2 linked regions of the Azospirillum sp. TSH100 genome follow. The protein of the gene in region 1 interacts with the protein of each later gene in a pairwise test. Links are inferred from orthologs where the notes say so. Each region holds a gene or a part of one and is shown on either strand. Other genes may lie near its edges. The genes, in order: topA and E6C72_RS30340.

Evidence for each region.
Region 2: the proteins of topA (region 1) and E6C72_RS30340 interact in binary tests that used the Escherichia coli proteins (3 or more experiments, as listed by UniProt). The link is inferred for Azospirillum sp. TSH100 from one-to-one orthologs.

The regions. Positions count from the first base shown.
Region 1 is NZ_CP039634.1:2,602,506-2,611,943, forward strand. Bases 2,890-6,244 are described here. They hold topA (type I DNA topoisomerase), read left to right. Parts: upstream 2,890-3,248; coding sequence 3,249-6,044; downstream 6,045-6,244. Other genes in these bases: dprA (DNA-processing protein DprA), read left to right, coding at 2,890-3,202; E6C72_RS12345 (DUF4405 domain-containing protein), read right to left, coding at 6,110-6,244. Also shown: E6C72_RS12325 (oxepin-CoA hydrolase, alternative type), read left to right, coding at 1-135; E6C72_RS12330 (PAS domain-containing methyl-accepting chemotaxis protein), read right to left, coding at 198-1,700; more of dprA, read left to right, coding at 2,066-2,889; more of E6C72_RS12345, read right to left, coding at 6,245-6,619; E6C72_RS12350 (tetratricopeptide repeat protein), read left to right, coding at 6,790-8,349; E6C72_RS12355 (AraC family transcriptional regulator), read left to right, coding at 8,407-9,291; E6C72_RS12360 (AzlC family ABC transporter permease), read left to right, coding at 9,301-9,438. UniProt on the Escherichia coli protein: Releases the supercoiling and torsional tension of DNA, which is introduced during the DNA replication and transcription, by transiently cleaving and rejoining one strand of the DNA duplex.
Region 2 is NZ_CP039640.1:35,515-44,437, forward strand. What follows is about bases 3,345-6,184. They hold E6C72_RS30340 (YigZ family protein), read left to right. Parts: upstream 3,345-4,389; coding sequence 4,390-4,980; downstream 4,981-6,184. Other genes in these bases: E6C72_RS30335 (calcium-binding protein), read left to right, coding at 3,345-4,370; E6C72_RS32500 (DUF4347 domain-containing protein), read left to right, coding at 5,365-6,184. In the rest of the region: E6C72_RS30325 (flippase), read left to right, coding at 1-1,441; E6C72_RS30330 (hypothetical protein), read left to right, coding at 1,588-1,884; more of E6C72_RS30335, read left to right, coding at 1,938-3,344; more of E6C72_RS32500, read left to right, coding at 6,185-8,923.

The sequences.
Region 1 (9,438 bases):
CTGGCCTATGGCAGCTTCGCCACCCAGCTTGCCCGCGAAAGCGATCTGTTCGTCGAGGCCCTGCACCATGGCGAGGCGAAGGAGGGCATCACCGCCTTTTTTGAAAAGCGCCGACCGGTGTTCCACAAGCGCTGACGTATAAAAAGGACCGGGCGCCGCATGCGGTGCCCGGTCTCCTAACTGTCAACGAGCACCCGTCAGCGCACGAGGACGTGCGCCGCCTCCTTCGTCCGTTCGACCGCACCGGCAACCTGACTGACCGCGCTGGAAATGGCGGTGATGTTGGCGGTCACCGTCGCCACGGCGGCGGATGCGGTCTGCATGTTGGACGACATGTTCTGGGTGACGGCGCTCTGCTCCTCCACCGCCGATGCCGTGCCGGTCACATGCTCGCGCACCACCGCGACCGCTTCGCGGATGGCGTTCAGCGCGGTGGCGACCTCGGTCGAGGTCGACTGGATGCCCTCGATCTCGGCGGAGATCTGCTCGGTCGCCTTCCCGGCCTGGTTGGCGAGATTCTTGACCTCCGAAGCGACGACGGCGAAGCCCTTACCCGCCTCGCCGGCCCGCGCCGCTTCGATGGTGGCGTTCAGGGCGAGCAGATTGATCTGGCCGGCGATGCTGTTGATCAGCCCGACGATGCCGTTCATCGCCTGGGCGGCGGCAGCCAGCCGGTCGGTGCTTGCCGCCACCGCGACGGTGCGGTCGAAGGCGCCGTCCGTGGCCGAACGGGCCCGGCTCATGCTTTGGGAAATCTCGCCGATCGACGCGACAAGTTCCTCCGCACTGGCGGCAACCGCCTGAACGCTGGCGGAGGTCGATCCGGCGGCGTCGTTGGCCGAATGGGCTTCCCCCATCGACAGATGAAGCGCCTGGTCGACCTCGCCGAAATTCTTGTCGATCATGACCTTCAGGTTGTTCAGCAGCGAAACCTGCGCGGTCACGTCGACCGCGAACTTCACCACCTTGGTGACCCGTCCCTTCTCATCGAAGATCGGGTTGTAGGCGCCCTCGATCCAAACGACCTTGCCGCCCTTGCCGATCCGCTTGTACTGCGCCGCCTGGAATTCGCCACGGCGCAGGGTTTCCCAGAACCTGGAATATTCGGCACTGTCGCGATAGGCCTGCTCGACGAAAATATTGTGGTGCTTGCCGACGACCTCGTCCAGGCGATAGCCCATCACCTTCAGGAAATTGTCGTTGGCCTTGGTGATGATGCCGTCGGTGGTGAACTCGATGACCGCCTGCGACCGGCTGATCGCCGCCATCTGCGTGGCGTAGTCGAGGTTTTCCAGCCGCTCCTTGGCGTCCGCCCATTCGACGACGAAACCGATTCGCTCGGTGCCTTCCGTCAAGGGCGTCACCAGCAGGTCGAACTGATGGCCACCGACCTTGATCGTGGCACCATAGGGCTTGGTCAACGCGGCCAGCAGCTTGCGTTGGTGGCTCGGATTCTTGTGGAAGACATCGATGTTGCTGCCGACGAGACGGTTGACGTCCAGACGGGGCAGTTCCTTGCGCAGGTCGCCTTCCACCTCGCGCAGAAGCGCCGTCACCGCCGGGTTGACATGAACGATGTTCAGATCCGTATCCGCCACCATCACCTTGGCCCGCAAGGCGTCCAATGCGGCCAGCTTGCGCCCCAGCGCCCGATTGGTTTTTCCCCGTCCGAACATCACCACCCCCACCCGAATACTCACGTATGAAGAAGATCATACCGAAATCGAAACAGGGTTCCATTAGGGGAAGCACTAAATCTTGTGATAATTCTCAAACCCTCGAAAAATACCAACCTTTTACCTGGAACTATAATTACAGGTTGCATTGGTTGGCTCGACAGACAACGTTTACAGGATAAAGCATTTATTATCCGGAATTTCTTTAGAATGGTTTTAGAATACGAGGCATATGACTTACGAAGTAGATCGATCCATTCGCCGGACAATGGAACGGATGCCAATGACGGCAGCCCAACACATTGAGAAAGAAACTTCCCGACAACCTCTCCATCCATGCGAATGTATGTTGAACACGCACACCCTGAATTGTAAATATCTCCAACATGATGCAATTCCGCCGCCGCTCCCTGACCGACTCCGAACGGCTCGACTGGCTCCGCCTCATCCGAACGGAGAATGTCGGGCCGATCACCTTTCACCGCCTGCTGGAGCAATATGGCAGCGCCGCCAAGGCGCTGGACATGCTGCCCGACCTGGCGCGGCGCGGCGGGCGGGCAAAACCGCTTCGGATCGCTTCCAAGGCCGAGGCGGAACGGGAAATGCAGGCCAACCGCCGCTTCGGCGCCCGCCTGCTCTGCACCTGCGAACCGGATTACCCGGAGCCGCTGGCCGCGGTGGACGATGCCCCGCCGGTGATTTCCGTCGCCGGGCATGACCATCTGCTGCGGCGCCGCGCGATCGCCATCGTCGGGGCGCGCAACGCCTCTCTCAATGGCAAGAAATTCGCCGAATCGCTGGCGCGCGAGCTGGGAGCGGCCGGGCTGCTTGTCGTCTCCGGCCTTGCCCGCGGGATCGACACCGCCGCCCATGCCGGCTCTCTCACCAGCGGAACCGCCGCGGTGCTGGCCGGCGGCATCGACGTGGTCTACCCGCCGGAGAATGAGGGGCTGTACCGCGACATTCTGGCGCAGGGCGTCGTGGTGGCGGAAAGCGCCATCGGCACCCAGCCGCAGGCCCGCCATTTTCCGCGCCGCAACCGCCTGATCTCCGGCCTGTCGCTCGGCGTGCTGGTGGTGGAGGCGGCGCTGCGCTCCGGCTCGCTGATCACCGCGCGGATGGCGCTGGAACAGGGGCGCGAGGTGATGGCGGTGCCGGGATCGCCGCTCGACCCGCGCTGCCACGGGACCAACAACCTGCTGCGCCAGGGCGCCACCCTGGTGGAGCGGGCCGACGACGTGCTCCGCGCCATCGAAAACCTGCGCCCGCCCACATTGGCGGAGCCACAGCGCGACCTGTTCAGCGCCCCCGCCTTCCTCCCGGGCAAGGCCGCCGAACCCGACGAATCCGACCTTGCCAGGGCACGCGCCGTGGTGCTGGAAAACCTCGGTCCCTCGCCCGTCACCATTGACGAACTCGTTCGCGGGTGCCAATTGTCCGCTCCGGTGGTGCTGACCGTGGTTCTGGAACTTGAGCTTGCCGGCCGAGTCCAGCGTCTTCCCGGTCATCAGGTGTCTCTTGCCTGATCGGCGCCGCTTCGGTTTGGGTGGGCATACGCGAAGGGCTGGTTTCTTGCCGGGCAGCAACGTCGTCATCGTCGAATCGCCGGCCAAGGCGAAGACCATCAACAAGTATCTGGGCGACGACTACACCGTCATCGCCAGCTTCGGCCATGTCCGCGACCTTCCGGCGCGCGACGGATCGGTGCGCCCGGATGAAGATTTCGCGATGGAATGGGAGCTGGGCGACCGCTCCAAACGCCACATCGACGAGATCGCCAAGGCGGTGAAGTCGGCCGACCGCATCTATCTCGCAACCGACCCGGATCGCGAGGGAGAGGCCATCGCCTGGCACCTGTCCGAACTCCTTCGCGAAAAGCATCTGTCCGACAACCGCGACGTCCAGCGCGTCACCTTCAACGAGATCACCAAGTCCGCCGTCCAGACCGCGATGGCGAACCCGCGCGCGGTTTCGCAGGAGCTGGTCGACGCCTATCTGGCGCGCCGGGCGCTGGACTATCTCGTCGGCTTCACCCTGTCGCCGGTGCTGTGGCGCAAGCTGCCGGGTTCCAAGTCGGCCGGCCGCGTGCAGTCGGTGGCCCTGCGCCTGATCTGCGAGCGCGAGTCGGAGATCGAGGTCTTCAAACCGCAGGAATACTGGTCGATCGCGGTCGGCTTCACCACGCCGGCCGGCGCCGCCTTCACCGCGTCGCTGACCCAGCTGGACGGCAAGCGGCTCGACAAGTTCGGCCTGCCCAACCGCGATGCGGCCGAGGCCGCGGTGGCCAAGATACGCCCGCAGGCCTTCGCCGTATCGCAGGTGGAGCGCAAGCAGAGCCGCCGCAACCCGTCGCCACCCTTCACCACCTCCACCCTGCAACAGGAGGCCTCGCGCAAGCTGGGCTTCGGCGCCACCCGCACCATGCGCACGGCGCAGAAGCTGTATGAGGGTGTCGACATCGGCGGCGAGACGGTGGGACTCATCACCTATATGCGAACCGACGGCGTCAGCCTGTCGCAGGAGGCCATCGACGGCGCCCGCGGCCTGATCGGCTCGCACTATGGCGAACGCTATGTCCCGGCCCAGCCGCGCGTCTACAAGACCGCCGCCAAGAACGCCCAGGAGGCCCACGAGGCCATCCGCCCGACCGACCTGCACCGCCGCCCTGACTCGGTGGCCGGCTATCTGGAGCAGGACGAGCTGCGGCTCTACGAGCTGATCTGGAAGCGCACGCTGGCCAGCCAGATGGAAAGCGCCGTGCTGGATCAGGTGGCGGTCGACATCGCCAGCCCGTCGAAGGACGTCGTGCTGCGCGCCACCGGCTCGATCGTCGTGTTCGACGGCTTCCTGAAAGTCTATCAGGAGGACCGCGACGACGCGACCGAGGACGACCAGCAGGAGCGCCGCCTGCCCGCCATGGACCAGGGCGATGCTCTCGTCCGCGGCGAGATCGATCCGGAGCAGCATTTCACCCAGCCGCCGCCACGCTATTCCGAAGCCAGCCTCGTGAAAAAGCTGGAAGAGCTGGGGATCGGCCGGCCGTCGACCTACGCCTCGATCCTGCAGGTGTTGCAGGACCGCAATTATGTGCGGCTGGACAAGCGGCGCTTCATCCCTGAGGACCGCGGCCGGCTGGTCACCGCCTTCCTGGAGAATTTCTTCCACCGCTATGTGGAGTACAACTTCACCGCGGAGCTGGAAAACCAGCTGGACGAAATCTCCGACGGCAAGATCGACTGGAAGACCGTCCTGCGCGATTTCTGGACCGCCTTCGACGCGGCGGTGAACGGCACCAAGGATCTGACGATCACCCAGGTGCTGACCACGCTCGACAACGAGCTGGGCGCCCATTTCTTCCCCGCCGCCACCGAGGACGGCCATGACCCGCGCGTCTGCCCGGTCTGCCGCGAAGGCCGGCTGGGGCTGAAGCTGGGCAAGATGGGCGCCTTCATCGGCTGCTCGCGCTATCCGGAGTGCCGCTACACCCGGCCGCTGGCCGTCGCCAACGACGAGAATGGCGAGGCGCAGGAAGGCCCGCGCGAGCTGGGCAACGATCCTGAGACCGGCCTGCCGGTGACGGTGCGCCGTGGTCCGTATGGCGCCTATATCCAGCTCGGGCCGGCACCAACCACGGCGGTCGCTCCGCCGGAGGAACCGGCGGCGGAAGAGCCTGCTGCCGACGGCAAGAAGCCGAAGGCGAAGAAAAAGAAGAAGGATGAGGCACCGAAGCCCAAGCGGGTGTCGCTGCCCAAGGGCATGGCCGCCGCCGACGTCGATCTCGACACCGCGCTGCGGCTGCTGGCCCTGCCACGCGCCATCGGCAACCATCCGGAGACCGGGGAAGAGATCAGCGCCGGCATCGGCCGCTTCGGTCCCTACCTGAAGCATGGCAGCGTCTACAAATCGCTGACGCCGGACGACGACGTTCTGACCATCGGCATCAACCGTGCCGTCGATCTGCTGGCCGGTGCCGCCAAGAAGGCCTCGGCTCCGGCCAAGACGCTGGGCGACCACCCGAAGACCGGCAAGCCGATCACCATGGGCTCGGGCCGCTTCGGACCCTACGTGAAGCACGCCAGCGTCTATGCCTCGATCCCCAAGGGGACCGAGCCGGACAGCGTCACGCTGGAACAGGCGCTGGAACTGATCGACGCGAAGGTCGCCAAGGACGCCGCCAAGAAGGGCGGGAAGGCCGCCAAGGACGCCGAACCGGCCAAGGCCGGCGGCGGCGAGGCGGAAAAGCCGGCCAAGGCCCCTGCAAAGACTGCGGCGAAGAAGCCGGCCGCCAAGAAGGCGACCAAGGCCAAGACGGCCAAGGACGCCCCGGCGGAAGCCGCGGCGCCGAAGGAGACGGCGAAGGCGTCGTAGGCACAACAGCCCCGACGCTCTTGCCAACGCCCTCTCCCGCCCCGGGAGAGGGCGGTCCTTATCCCTCAGCGTCCCCGCTTCGCCGCCAGCATGCTGGCGATGGCCGCCCCGTTCTTCCCGGCGCGTTCACCGATCACCGTCAGCGTCTCTCCCGGCGCGGCATCGATGCCCGCGGCCTTCAGCACCTCCACAGCGGTGTCGGACGTCAGGCCAAGGGCCGGGGCGGCGGCCTCCAGGCGGGCGCCGGACAGGGCGCCGAACACCGCCCCCGGATTGACGGCGCCGCCGCCGGTCGTACCGGTCATGCCGGTGAAGACCACCGAGACGATCACACTGGTGACGAAGGCCGCCTGGGCGGCATGCCGTTTCAGATAGCCCAGGAAGGCGCGCCAGTTCTTCACCAGATGCCAGAGTGCGATGGCGGAGAACACCACGCTCAGCCATTCGTGGGAGAAGCGCACCAGTCCGGCATTCCAGTGCAGGAGCAGCATGATGCCGGTCACGGTGGACACGACGAAGGTGACGATGGTGACGGGCGTCACCACGTCGCGGGTCATTGTTTTGGAAATGGTCATCGCAATCGCCTTGAATCGGGTGTCGTTTCTTGTTGACAGCCATGATCGCGCGCCACTGTAACTGGACGATATCCACCGGCATAAGGTTGCGTAACAGTGTGTAACGCGCCGGCCGGCGCGGGTTCGGCCGCTTCGTCTCGGGACTGCCGCCGACATGCTTGGGGAGTGTCATGGCCTCGATCCAGGAAGCCTTGCGGGTCGCCATCGACCATCATGGAGCCGGGCGGCTGCGGGAGGCGGAAATCCTCTATGGTCGAATCCTCGACGCTGCTCCCGAAACCCATGCCGCTTCACATTTGATGGGCATGCTGCTGGCCCAGACCGGCCGCCTGGACGAAGCGGTTTCGCGCGTCGCCGCGGCGCTGCGTGCCCGGCCCGACATGGCCGGCTACCACCGCGACTTCGGCAAACTCCATCAGGTGCTCGGCCATCCGGCGGAGGCCGCCGCCTGCCAGCACCGCGCCTTGGCGCTGCAACCCGACGATCCCGCCGCCCTGGCACTGCTGGGCGTGGCGGCCCAGATGACCGGCGATACCAATGCCGCCATCGACTCGCTACAGCGGGCGTCAATTCTCGACGGGGAGGATCGGGAAAGCCGGCAGCGCTTGGGTCTTCTGCTGGAACTGCGCGCGATCCATCACCTGGAGCGGCAGCAGGCCGGCGCTGCTGTGGCCGACCTGTCACGCCTGCTCATGCTGGAGCCGCCGACGGCGGAACGGCTGTTCCAACTCGGCAATGCCTGCGCCCGTGCCGGCCGCCCGGCGGATGCGCTGACCTGCTACCGCCGGACGCAAGCGCTGCAACCCGACCATGTCGGGGCGTGCTTCAACATCGGCATCCTGACCAGGCAGGCCGGCGGCCTTGATCTGGTGGCGCTGGAAACAGCGGCCGCGGCGTTGGCCCGGTCGGTGACCCTGGCACCCGATTACCTCGAAGCGCGCGAGATACTCGCGATCCTGCTGTTCCAATCCCACCGTGAGGTGGACTCGCTGGCCCATTCCGACAGGATCCTGACGCAGAAAATACAGAGCGCCATGCAAAGCGGGGCGGAATTGGCCCTGCCACGCTTGCGTGACAGACCGGCCGCACCGGAACGCCGCACCCGCGACATCGTTGCCTTCAGCCTGTGGGGCGCCGCAGAGATTTACGGCCGCGGCGCCGTGGAGAATGCGCGCCTCGTGCCATCGGTTTATCCAGGCTGGACCTGCCGCATCTACCATGACGACAGCGTCCCCCCGGCGGTGCTGGCGGAACTCGATGCGCTGGGGGCTGAACGGGTGCCCATGCCGCCGGGAAGCGGCCCGGTCACCGGCCTCTATTGGCGCTTCCTGGCATCCGACGACCCGACCGTGCGCCGCTTCGTCTGCCGCGACTGCGATTCCCGCGTCGGGCCGCGCGAACGGGCAGCGGTGGAGGCGTGGATCACATCGGGCAAGTCCTTCCACGTCATGCGCGACCACGCGCTGCACAGCGAAGTGATGCTGGCCGGCATGTGGGGCGGTCTCGCCGGTCTGCTGCCTCCGCTGGAGCCGCTGATCGGCCGCTTCTCCTCGGAGGAAGCTGACCGCTGGCAGGACCAGCGCTTTCTCCGCTCCCATGTGTGGCCGCTGATCGCGGAGGATTGTCTGATCCATGACAGCCACCAGCCCGGCCATGGCCTCCCATTTCCCGACCATCCCGGTGATCCGGCGGATCATGCCGTCGGCCGACGGGTGGCCGAGGTGACGTAACCCTGTCCACGCAATCCTGTCCAAGACGACCGGAGCGGCCGCCTGTTAGACTGCGGCATGGACCAGCAATCCGCATTGACCGAGGTGTCGTCCGGCGACGGCGAGTTCGCCCGACTGTGGCGGGAGGCGCGCTTCGACGGCATGGAATGCCTGAACGCCCGCTTCCAGCGCCACAGCTACGCCCCGCATACGCACGAGACCTATGTGGTCGGTGTCATCACCGCCGGAACCGAGCTGTACCGCTGCCGCGGCAGCGAGCGGGTGGCGCGGGCCGGTCAGGTGGTGGTGCTGGACCCCGACATCCTGCATGACGGCCGGCCGGCGGCGGACGGCTATGCCTACCGGATGTTCTACCCGTCGGTGGCGCTGTTCGGTCAGGCGATGGCCGAGGCACTGGACCGGCCGGTCGCGCCGCATTTCTCCGTGAAGGAACTGGACGACCCGGAGCTGTTCCAGGCCCTGTGCCGCCTGCATCTTGGGCTGGAGGGACCGTTCCGCGAACCGCTGCGCACCGACGCCGACGCGCTGCGCGCCTTCACCGCGCTCGCCCTGCGCCATGGCGACCTGACCGCCCGCCCGCGCGACCTGGGACGCGAGCCGGCCGCCGTCCGCCGGGCGCGGGAGTATCTGGACGCCCATCTCGACAGCCCGGTCGAACTGGCCGATCTGGCGGAGGCGGCGGGGCTCAGCCGCTTCCACCTGCTGCGCGTCTTCCGCGCGGCGGTGGGAACCACCCCGCACGGCTATCTGACCGACCGCCGGGTCGCCCAGGCCAAGCGGCTGCTGGCCGGGCCGCTGCCACTTGCCGAGGTGGCGCTGGCCTGCGGCTTCTGTGATCAGGCCCATTTCAACCGGGTGTTCAAGGGACGGGTCGGCGTCTCCCCCGGCCACTACCGGCGGGGCAGCAATCCCGTCCAAGACGCCGCCGTCATCGCCGCCTAACTTGCGCCCATGACCATGGACAGCATCGCCATACCGGCGTCCCCGCGGCAGGAGTTCGCGGCGGGCGTCGTCCATTGCCTGCCGATCGTGGCGGGCGCCGTTCCCTTCGGCTTCCTGCTGGGCAGCCTCGCCGCCAAGGCCGGGCTG
Region 2 (8,923 bases), on another replicon or contig:
CGTGCTGGACCTCGGGCTCGGGCGGTCGCTGGTGCAGGTCGTCGCCGACCGGATCGGCCATGCCGGTGGGCATGGGGACGGACAGCGGGAAGGGCAGGGGGAGGGTTCTGCCAACACGGCTGGGATCGCCGGGCCGGCCATCGCCCTGATGGGGGCCATCGGCCTCCTGACCGGCGGGGTGGTGGCGCTGGGCGCCGGGCTGCTGGCCGACCGCTTCCAGCTGGAGACCGGCACCTCGCCGAACGAGATCCGGACCAGCCTGCTGATCGCCGCGGCCATCGTGCCGATCGCGCTGGTGTCCGCCGGCCTGCGCGGCGTGCTGGAGGCGCACCAGCGCTTCCGCCCGATCAGCCTGGTGCGGATGACGGTGGGGGTGCTGAACTATCTCAGCCCGCTCTGCGTTCTGCCCTTCAGCCAGAGCCTGGTGCCGGTGATCGCCGCCATCGCGGCCGGGCGCTTCATCGGGCTGGTCGGCTATGGCGTGCTGGCGGTGGGCCAAGTGCCGGATCTGCTGCGCCCCGGCCGCTGGGGCCGGCCCTCCTTGCGCGGGCTGTTCACCATGAGCGCCTGGATGATGCTGAACAATCTGGTCGGCCCGGCGATGCTCTATGCCGACCGCTTCATCCTGCTCAGTCTGGTGCCGGCGGCGATGGTCGCCTTCTACACCACCCCCTTTGAGCTGCTGTCGCGGCTGATGGTGATCCCCGGCGCCCTGTCGCTGGCGCTGTTCCCGCTGGCCTCCAGCCTGTTCCGGCGCGACCCGCCGGCGCTGGGCCGCATCCTGGACGCCGGCGGCCACCTGACGCTGGCGGTGTTCCTGGCGATGCAGGCCGCCACCATCGTCGGCGGCGAGACGGCGCTGGAGCTGTGGCTGGGTCCGGCCTTCGCCGCCAACAGCGCGTCTGTGCTGTCGATCCTGATGCTGGGCGTCTTCTTCAACGCCACCGCCTATGTGCCCAACACCCTGATCCAGAGCGTCGGCCGTGTCGACGTGACGGCGCGCCTGCAACTGGCCGAGCTGCCGGTCTATCTCGGCGTGCTGTGGCTGCTGGCCGAGCGCTATGGCGCGGTCGGCGCCGCGGCGGCCTGGAGCCTGCGCACGGCGGTCGATTGCGGGCTTCTGCTGGTTCTGCTGCCGCGCGTGGCGCCGGGGACGGGAACGGTGGCGCTGACCATCGGCCTGCGCGCCCTGCTGGCCGGGGTCGCCGGGCTGGCCGGCCTCCTGGTCGGCGGGCCGGTGGGGGCGGCGATCAGCCTGACCGGTCTGCTGGCGGTCGGGCTGGGGGTCGCCGGACGGCTGCTGCGTACCCGGTCGTGGGAGAAGCTGGCGGCCCCGCTGCGCAAGAACCGGACGGCGCCGCTGCCCGCCCAGCTGCCGGCACCCCGGATGAACGGGATCAGTGGACAGGCCATCGACGGAGCGGCGGCGGATCGTCCGTAACATCACCGTCCGTGACATCGTCCGACAAGGGCGCGGCCGTCGTCCGGCCACGCTCAACCGCTGCGGCGCGCAGGTGGTTCCTTTGCCGCCGAAAATGCGCTATGTGAGCGGAAACTCTGTGCAACGCTGGTTGGAGTTCGAAGGCCATGGCCGAGGGTACTGTGGACTATTACGCGATGGTCGAAGAGGCTTGGCAGCTCAGCGACACCGCGCGCGATTATGTGAAGAACGCTGGCCGCGAGGTGGACAACACCGAGCTGTGGGAGAAGGTGTTCGCCTCGTCGGCGCTGATCGACCTGGAGCGCACCCGCGCCGAGGGCGGCCAGCCGCTGCAGAAGATCTTCTTCAAGAACCCCTACGGCCTGCAGTACCGCGCCGACCACAAGGACTGGATCCCGTTCCGCCACGGCGCGCTCGACCCGGCCTATCTCCAGGTCATCTGATCGGCCTGAACCCGGCGGCTTGTGCCGTCTTGCGGTGGGGTTAGGGGGCGTGCATGGCACGGCTGGTGGCGGGGCAGGGCTTTGCCCTCGACTTGGATGAGGCCCGGCTGGCGAACGGCTTCGTCGCCGATGCCTTCACCACCCTGCCGGATGCCTCCTCCATTGCCGCCGGGGCCGGCAGCCAGACCGTCACCCGCACGGTCGCCGGCCGGGCCCATGCCACGACGCTCGACTATACCGCCACCGGCAGCGGGACGACGGCGACCGTCCGCTTCACCAGCCTGACCGACCGCGATCCGTCCGGGCTCTTGCGCTACCGGATCGAGGGTCTGGACGTCGCTCTGACCGGCGGGACGGTCGACCGGCTCGGTGCCCGCAGTTTCCAGCAGATCGACGGCTTCGTCGGGGCCGACGGCAACGACAGCGTCTATCTGGGGATCCCGAGCGGTCGCAGCTTCGACGGCGGCGCCGGCACCGACCGCGCCGCCTACACCGCCGACCCGCGCCGCTACGCCTTGCAGGGCGGCAGCTACCGGGCTGAAACGCCTGTGGTGGTGGCGCTGGACAACCGGCGCTATGCCGTGGTGTCGAGCCGCGCCACGGATATCCTGACCGATGTCGAGCTGCTGACCATCGACGGCCGCACTGCCGCTCCGGCGGCCTTTGCCTTCGACGCGCGCAGCTATCTGGCGGCCAACCGTGACCTTGCCGCCGCCTTCGGCGACAACGTGATCGCCGCGGCGGCCCATTATGCCTGGAGCGGCCGGAACGAGGGACGCAGCCTGAACGGCTTCGACGCGCTGGGCTATCTGGGCGCCAATCCCGACGTGCTGGCGGCCGTTGGCCTCAATCCCGGGGCCGCCATTCAGCATTACCTGGCCTATGGCGCCCGCGAAGGCCGCACGGCCGGCTTCGATCCCTACGGCTATCTCGCCTCCAATCCGGACGTGTTCGCGGCCGTCGGCATCGATCCGGCAGCGGCGGTGGTCCATTATGCCCGCTTCGGCCGGAGCGAGGGGCGCAGCGCGACCTTCGACGCCTCGGCTTATCTCGCGGCGAACACCGATGTGGCTGCGGCCACCGGCGGCGATGCCACGGCGGCCAAACTGCATTACCTCTCCTTCGGCATGCGCGAAGGCCGGCCGCTGCGGCTGACGCCCGGCCGGTCGGGGAATGGCGCCGCCGAAGGGCTTGCCATGCCGATGGCGTTCCCCGGCTGGGCGGCGGACCCGCTGTCGCAGCAAGCTGCGCCAATCGGAGCACCGGTGGGGGCACCGGTGGTCGTGACCGGTACCACCGGCAACGACACGCTGAGCGGCAGCGCCGCTTTCGACGCGCTGGGCAATGCGATCACCGACACGGTGGACGGGCTGGCCGGGATCGACAGCTTCGTGCTGACCGGCGCGCTCTCCTCCTATTCCCTGTCCTTCGATGGCAGCGGCAATCTGGTGGTCAGCGGACCCGACGGTACCGACACGCTGACCAGCATCGAGCTGTTGCAGGCCACCGACGGCGTCTATCCGCTGGGGTCGCTGGTCAGCTTCTCCCAACCGTCGCTGAGTGGGCTGACCGTCTCGACCTCCGCCTCTACCGGCAACGACTATCTGGTGGGGACGTTCCAGGGCGACGCCATCGGCGGCGGTGGCGGGAACGACACCATCGCCGGGCTGGGCGGCAACGACACGCTGTTCGGCAATGCCGGCAACGACGTCCTGCTTGGCGGCGACGGCGCCGACCAGCTGGAGGGCGGGGCCGGCAACGACCTGATGTTCGGCGGGGCGGGGGACGACCTGATGCGCGGCGACGTGATCGATGTCGTCGGCAACGACACCCTGCTGGGCGAGGACGGCAATGACTGGCTCGACGCCGGGGCCGGGACCGACTGGCTGGACGGCGGGCTCGGCAACGACACGCTCTATGGCGGGCTGGGCAGTGACGTGCTGCGCGGCGGCGGCGGTGACGACGTGATGTTCGGCGACGTCTATTCCGACCGCAACCACGAGATCTCCGTCAACGCCAGCGACACCGTCACCGGTTACGAGGACGTGCTGCTGGGTGGTTCCGGCAACGACACGCTGATCGGCGGCTATGCCGCCGACCTGCTGGATGGTGGTATCGGGGCGGACGTCTTCTCCATCCGCAACCTGAACGAATCCACCCTGGCCGCCCCCGATGTCATCATCAATTTCAACGGCGCCGTCGTGGCGGCGGAGGCGCTGAAGGGGCTGGCGAGCTATGCCACCGTCGGCGCCGAGGGCGACCGCATCGATCTGTCGGAGATCGACGCCATCACCGGCAATACCGGGAACGACGCCTTCACTTTCATCGGCACCGATGGTTTCAGTGCTGCCGGCCAGCTGCGCTATCAGGCCTCCGGCACGGTGACGCTGATCGAGGGCGACGTGAACGGCGACCGGACGGCCGATTTCCGCATCCAGGTCAACATCGCCAACTACAGCTTCTCCGCCTTCGACTTCGTGCTGTAGGCCAGCGGTCACCCTCATGATGTTCACCCTCGTCAGGACCGAACGGTTCGAACAGGACATCAAGAAGAGCCGCTTCCTGGCCCAGGCCGCCCCGGCCGGGAGCGAGGAGGAGGCGCGCCGCTTCATCGCCGCGTCCAGCCTGCCGGATGCCGGCCACAATTGCTGGGCCTTGCGGGTCGGCGACGTCTATCGTTTCAGCGACGACGGCGAACCGGGCGGGACCGCCGGACGGCCGATCCTCCAGGCCATCGAAGGGCAGGAGATGGACCGGGTGGCGGTGGTGGTCAGCCGCTGGTTCGGCGGCATCCTGCTGGGGGCGGGCGGGCTGGTGCGCGCCTATGGCGGCACGGCGGCGAGCTGCCTGAAGGCGGCGGCGCGCGAGCCCATTGTCGCCTATTCCACCCTGTCCGTCTCCTGCGGCTTCGCCGAGGAGGCTCGCATCCGCTCCAGCCTCGGCGGCTTTTCCGGCACGCGGGTGGAGACCACCGGCTTCACCGCCGACGGGGTCCGGCTTCAGGTCACGCTTCCCCGCGACCAGTCCGACGCCTTCATCCGCTTGGTCACCGACATCTCCCGCGGGCAGGCGGTGGTGGAGTGCTGCGAGGAATGAGCGGAAGCATGGCTTTTCCATAAGCATTCTTATGCATCAGTTTAATGACATGAAATCATACTCTCAAATCATGTTGTCATGGTATCGAACCAGCGCGGGGGCCAGCCAATTCCACCCCTTTTTCGTGCGCACCAAAGTCTAGTTTCCCGCAAAGCGGCAATTTTGATCTCTCACGGTCGGGCTTTGGCTTGAGCTGAAGTCACCGCCTGAAATCGCAGTCTCCTTCTTACGATTTCCTGCAAGTGATCGCCCGTTCTTGCCGGCGATACCCCGACTTATCGAGTTGTTGCTGCACAACTGTTCCTCACATTTGGGAGAACAGGGTCGTTCGGCCTGAAAGAATACTGCCGCCCATATGCTTGCGGCCATGAAGGAGGACCATCCGTGCGCGACGTACTGATTGCGGACGCCAGCCTCGACGATCTCGATCTGCTGCTCGACCGTTGCCGGCCCGATGTCCGGATCGTCCGGGTCGCGGCCGATGGAGATGGTGGAGGGGCTGTTGCCGCCGCGCTTGCCACCCGTCCCGCCGCCGTCCATCTGCTGGCCCATGGCGAGCCCGGCGCGGTCCGGCTGGGTGCCCACCGGCTCGACGTGACGGCGCTGTCCCGTTCCTGGCCGCAGGCTCCGGACACCGAGATTCTGATCCATGCCTGCGACACCGGTGCCGATGGCGGGCGCTTCGTCCAAGCGCTCGCCCAGGCGACCGGGGCCCGCGTCGCTGCCGCCAGCCATCCGGTCGGCCATCCGTCGCTGGGCGCTTCCTGGGATCTCGACATGGCGACCGGGCCGATCGCCGCCGCCCTGCCCGTCTCCGACACCGGCGCCTGGGTCCACCGGCTGGCCTACACCGGCACGCCGGGCGACGGCGACGACACGCTGATCGGCGATGACAGCGGCAACACCATCAATGGCGGGGCCGGCAACGACAGCATCGTCGGCGGCACCGGCAACGACAGCCTGATCGGCGGCCTGGGCGACGACACGCTGGTCGGCGGCGGCAACAGCGGCCAGTCGGCCGGCGACACGCTGAACGGCGGGCTGGGTGCCGACCATTATGTCGGCGGCAACGGCTTCACCATCGTCACCTACGAGAACGCCACCACCGGCATCACGCTGGATCTGACCAACGGCGCCAACAACACCGGCGAGGCGGCCGGCGATACCTTCGTCGATATCCAGCGCTGGGTCGGGTCGGAGCATGCCGACAGCCTGACCGCCGGCGACACCGCCGTGTGGTTCTGGGGCCATGGCGGCGACGATGTCGAGCATGGCGGGGCCGGCAACGACACGCTGGAGGCCGGCGACGGCAACGACACGGTGTTCGGCGGCGGCGGCAACGACCTGATCTATGGCCGCGCCGACAATGACGAGCTGCATGGCGACGCCGGCAACGACACGGTGGCGGGCGGCGGCGGTGCCGACCTGATCTATGGCGGCGATGGCAACGACCTGCTGAAGGGCGACTGGGAGCGCGACACCATCCATGGCGGCGACGGCGACGACACCATCCTGGCCGGCATCGTCAGCGCCGGCAGCTACGGCCAGACCCAGGCCGACCAGATCTTCGGCGAGGCTGGCAACGACCGCTACATCGTGGTCAGCCAGTATGACGCAGGGACCGTCAGCTTCGACGGCGGCGAGGGCATCGACACGCTGGAGATCCGCTCCGACGACCTGACCAGCTACAACGGCTACGACCTCGAATACTACACCGACGTCGCCTCTCCCACGATCGATCTGACGGGGATGACGCTGGCCGGGGTGGAGCGGTTGGAGCTGACCGGCAGCAAGGCGCATGACGTCACCCTGACCGGCGCGCAGGCGGCCGGCTTCGAGATGATCGCCGGCAGTGCGGCGTCCGATACCCTGCGCATCGCCGGCAGCGCCGATTTGTCGGCGGTGGCGCTGTCGGGCATCGAGGCCATCGAGGTTATGGCCGAGGTGACCGGCAGCAACGCCACCCTGACCCTCGCCGCCTCGCAGCTGGCCGGGCTGGCGCTGACCGGCAACGGCAATGCGCTCGCGGTGACCGCGTCCGGGAGCGGAGCGACCGTTGATTTGTCCGCCGCCACCGGTTTCGGCCGGGTTGCCCTGACCGGCACCGCCGGGTCCGACGACCTCACCGTCGGAGCCGGGGCGACCGTCACCGGCAACGGCGGCGACGACGTCATCCGCATCGCCGCCGGGACCACCGGTGCCGTCACCATCGCCGACGCGGCCGTCGGTGACCGGCTGGTGATGGTGGGTGCCGACCTGACCGCCATGCAGGTCGAGACGGGCGCCGGTTCCACCACCCTGCGGATCGGCAGCGATCTGGCGGTGACGCTGACCGGCAGCTTCGACGCCAGCCAGTTCCAGGTCGGCGGCGGCGTCACCATCGTTCAGGCCAACCACGCTCCGGTGGCGGAAGCCGGAAAGACGGTGATGGCCCAGGCCGATGCGACAACGGCGCTGGGCATCGCCGCCCCGACCGACGCCGATGGCGACGCCCTGACCGTGACGGTCACCGGCCTGCCCGCCGGCGGCGCTATCCGGCTGGGCGACGGCACGCCGGTGACGACCAACCAGAGCCTGACCACCGCCCAGCTCGCCGCCCTGACCTTCACCGCCGGCACAGGCACCGTCGGCGATGCCGGGTCCTTCGCCTACACCGTCTCCGACGGTCATGGCGGCACCGCCGGCCAGACCGTGGCGCTGACGGTGAATGCCGCCCCGGTGACGGAGGCCGACAAGACGGTGACGGCACGGCAGGACGCGGGCGCGGTGGCGCTTGGCATCGCCGCCCCGACCGATGCCAATGGCGACGCCCTGACCGTGACGGTGACTGGCCTGCCGACCGGCGGCACCGTGGCTTTCCCCGACGGCACCGTGGTGACGGCGGACCAGAGCCTGACGCTTGCCCAGCTGTCGGCCCTGACCTTCTCCCCGACGGCCGGCACCGTCGGCAATGCCGGGTCCTTCGCCTACCGGGTGGAGGATGGCCATGGCGGCGCCGATACCCAGACCGTCGCCCTGACGGTGGAGGCCGCGCCGGTGGTCTCGCCTCCCCCTCCCCCTCCCCCTCCCCCTCCCTCCTCACCCGATCCGGTCGTGACGCCGGTGGTGGAACCGGTCGTCAACCATGCCCCGATGGTCCAGGCCGACAAGACGGTGAGCGTGCAGGACCGGACGGTGGTGTCGCTCGGCATCGCCGCCCCGACCGATGTCGACGGCGACGCGCTGACGGTGACGGTGACCGGCTTGCCCGGCGGCGGCAGCGTGCGGATGGCCGACGGCAGCGCCGTGGCGGCGAACCAGACCCTGACGGCGGCCGATCTGCCGGGACTGACCTTCCTGGCCGCCGGGGGTGCTGCAGGCGATGCCGGGTCCTTTGCCTACAAGGTCGATGACGGCCATGGCGGCGTGGCGGCGCAGACCATCGCCCTGCAGGTGGTGCCGTCGGCCGACCCCGCCTCCACCCCGCAGACGCCGCCTGCTGGCGGGCTGCCGGCAGGCTTCAACGCGCTCGCCTACATCGCCTCCTACCCGGACCTGATCGCCGCCTTCGGCCTCAACACCGATGCGGCGACCCAGCATTACATTCAGGTCGGGCAGGCGGAGGGACGGACGGTGACCTTCGATCCGCTCGCCTACACCGCCTCCTACCCCGAGCTGATCGCCGCCTTCGGCACCGACGCGGACGCCGCGGCCCGGCATTTCATCGAGTACGGCTATGGCGAGGGGCGGCATCCCAACTTCAGCGGGCTGTCCTACATCGCCTCCTATCCGGACCTGTCGGCGGCCTTCGGCACCAACGCCGATGCCGGCACCCGGCATTACATTCAGAACGGCTATGCCGAGGGGCGGACCGCGACCTTCGACGGCTACAATTACCTGGCGGCCAACCGCGATCTCGCGGTCGCCTTCGGCACCGATGCCAATGCCGCCGCCCGCCATTACA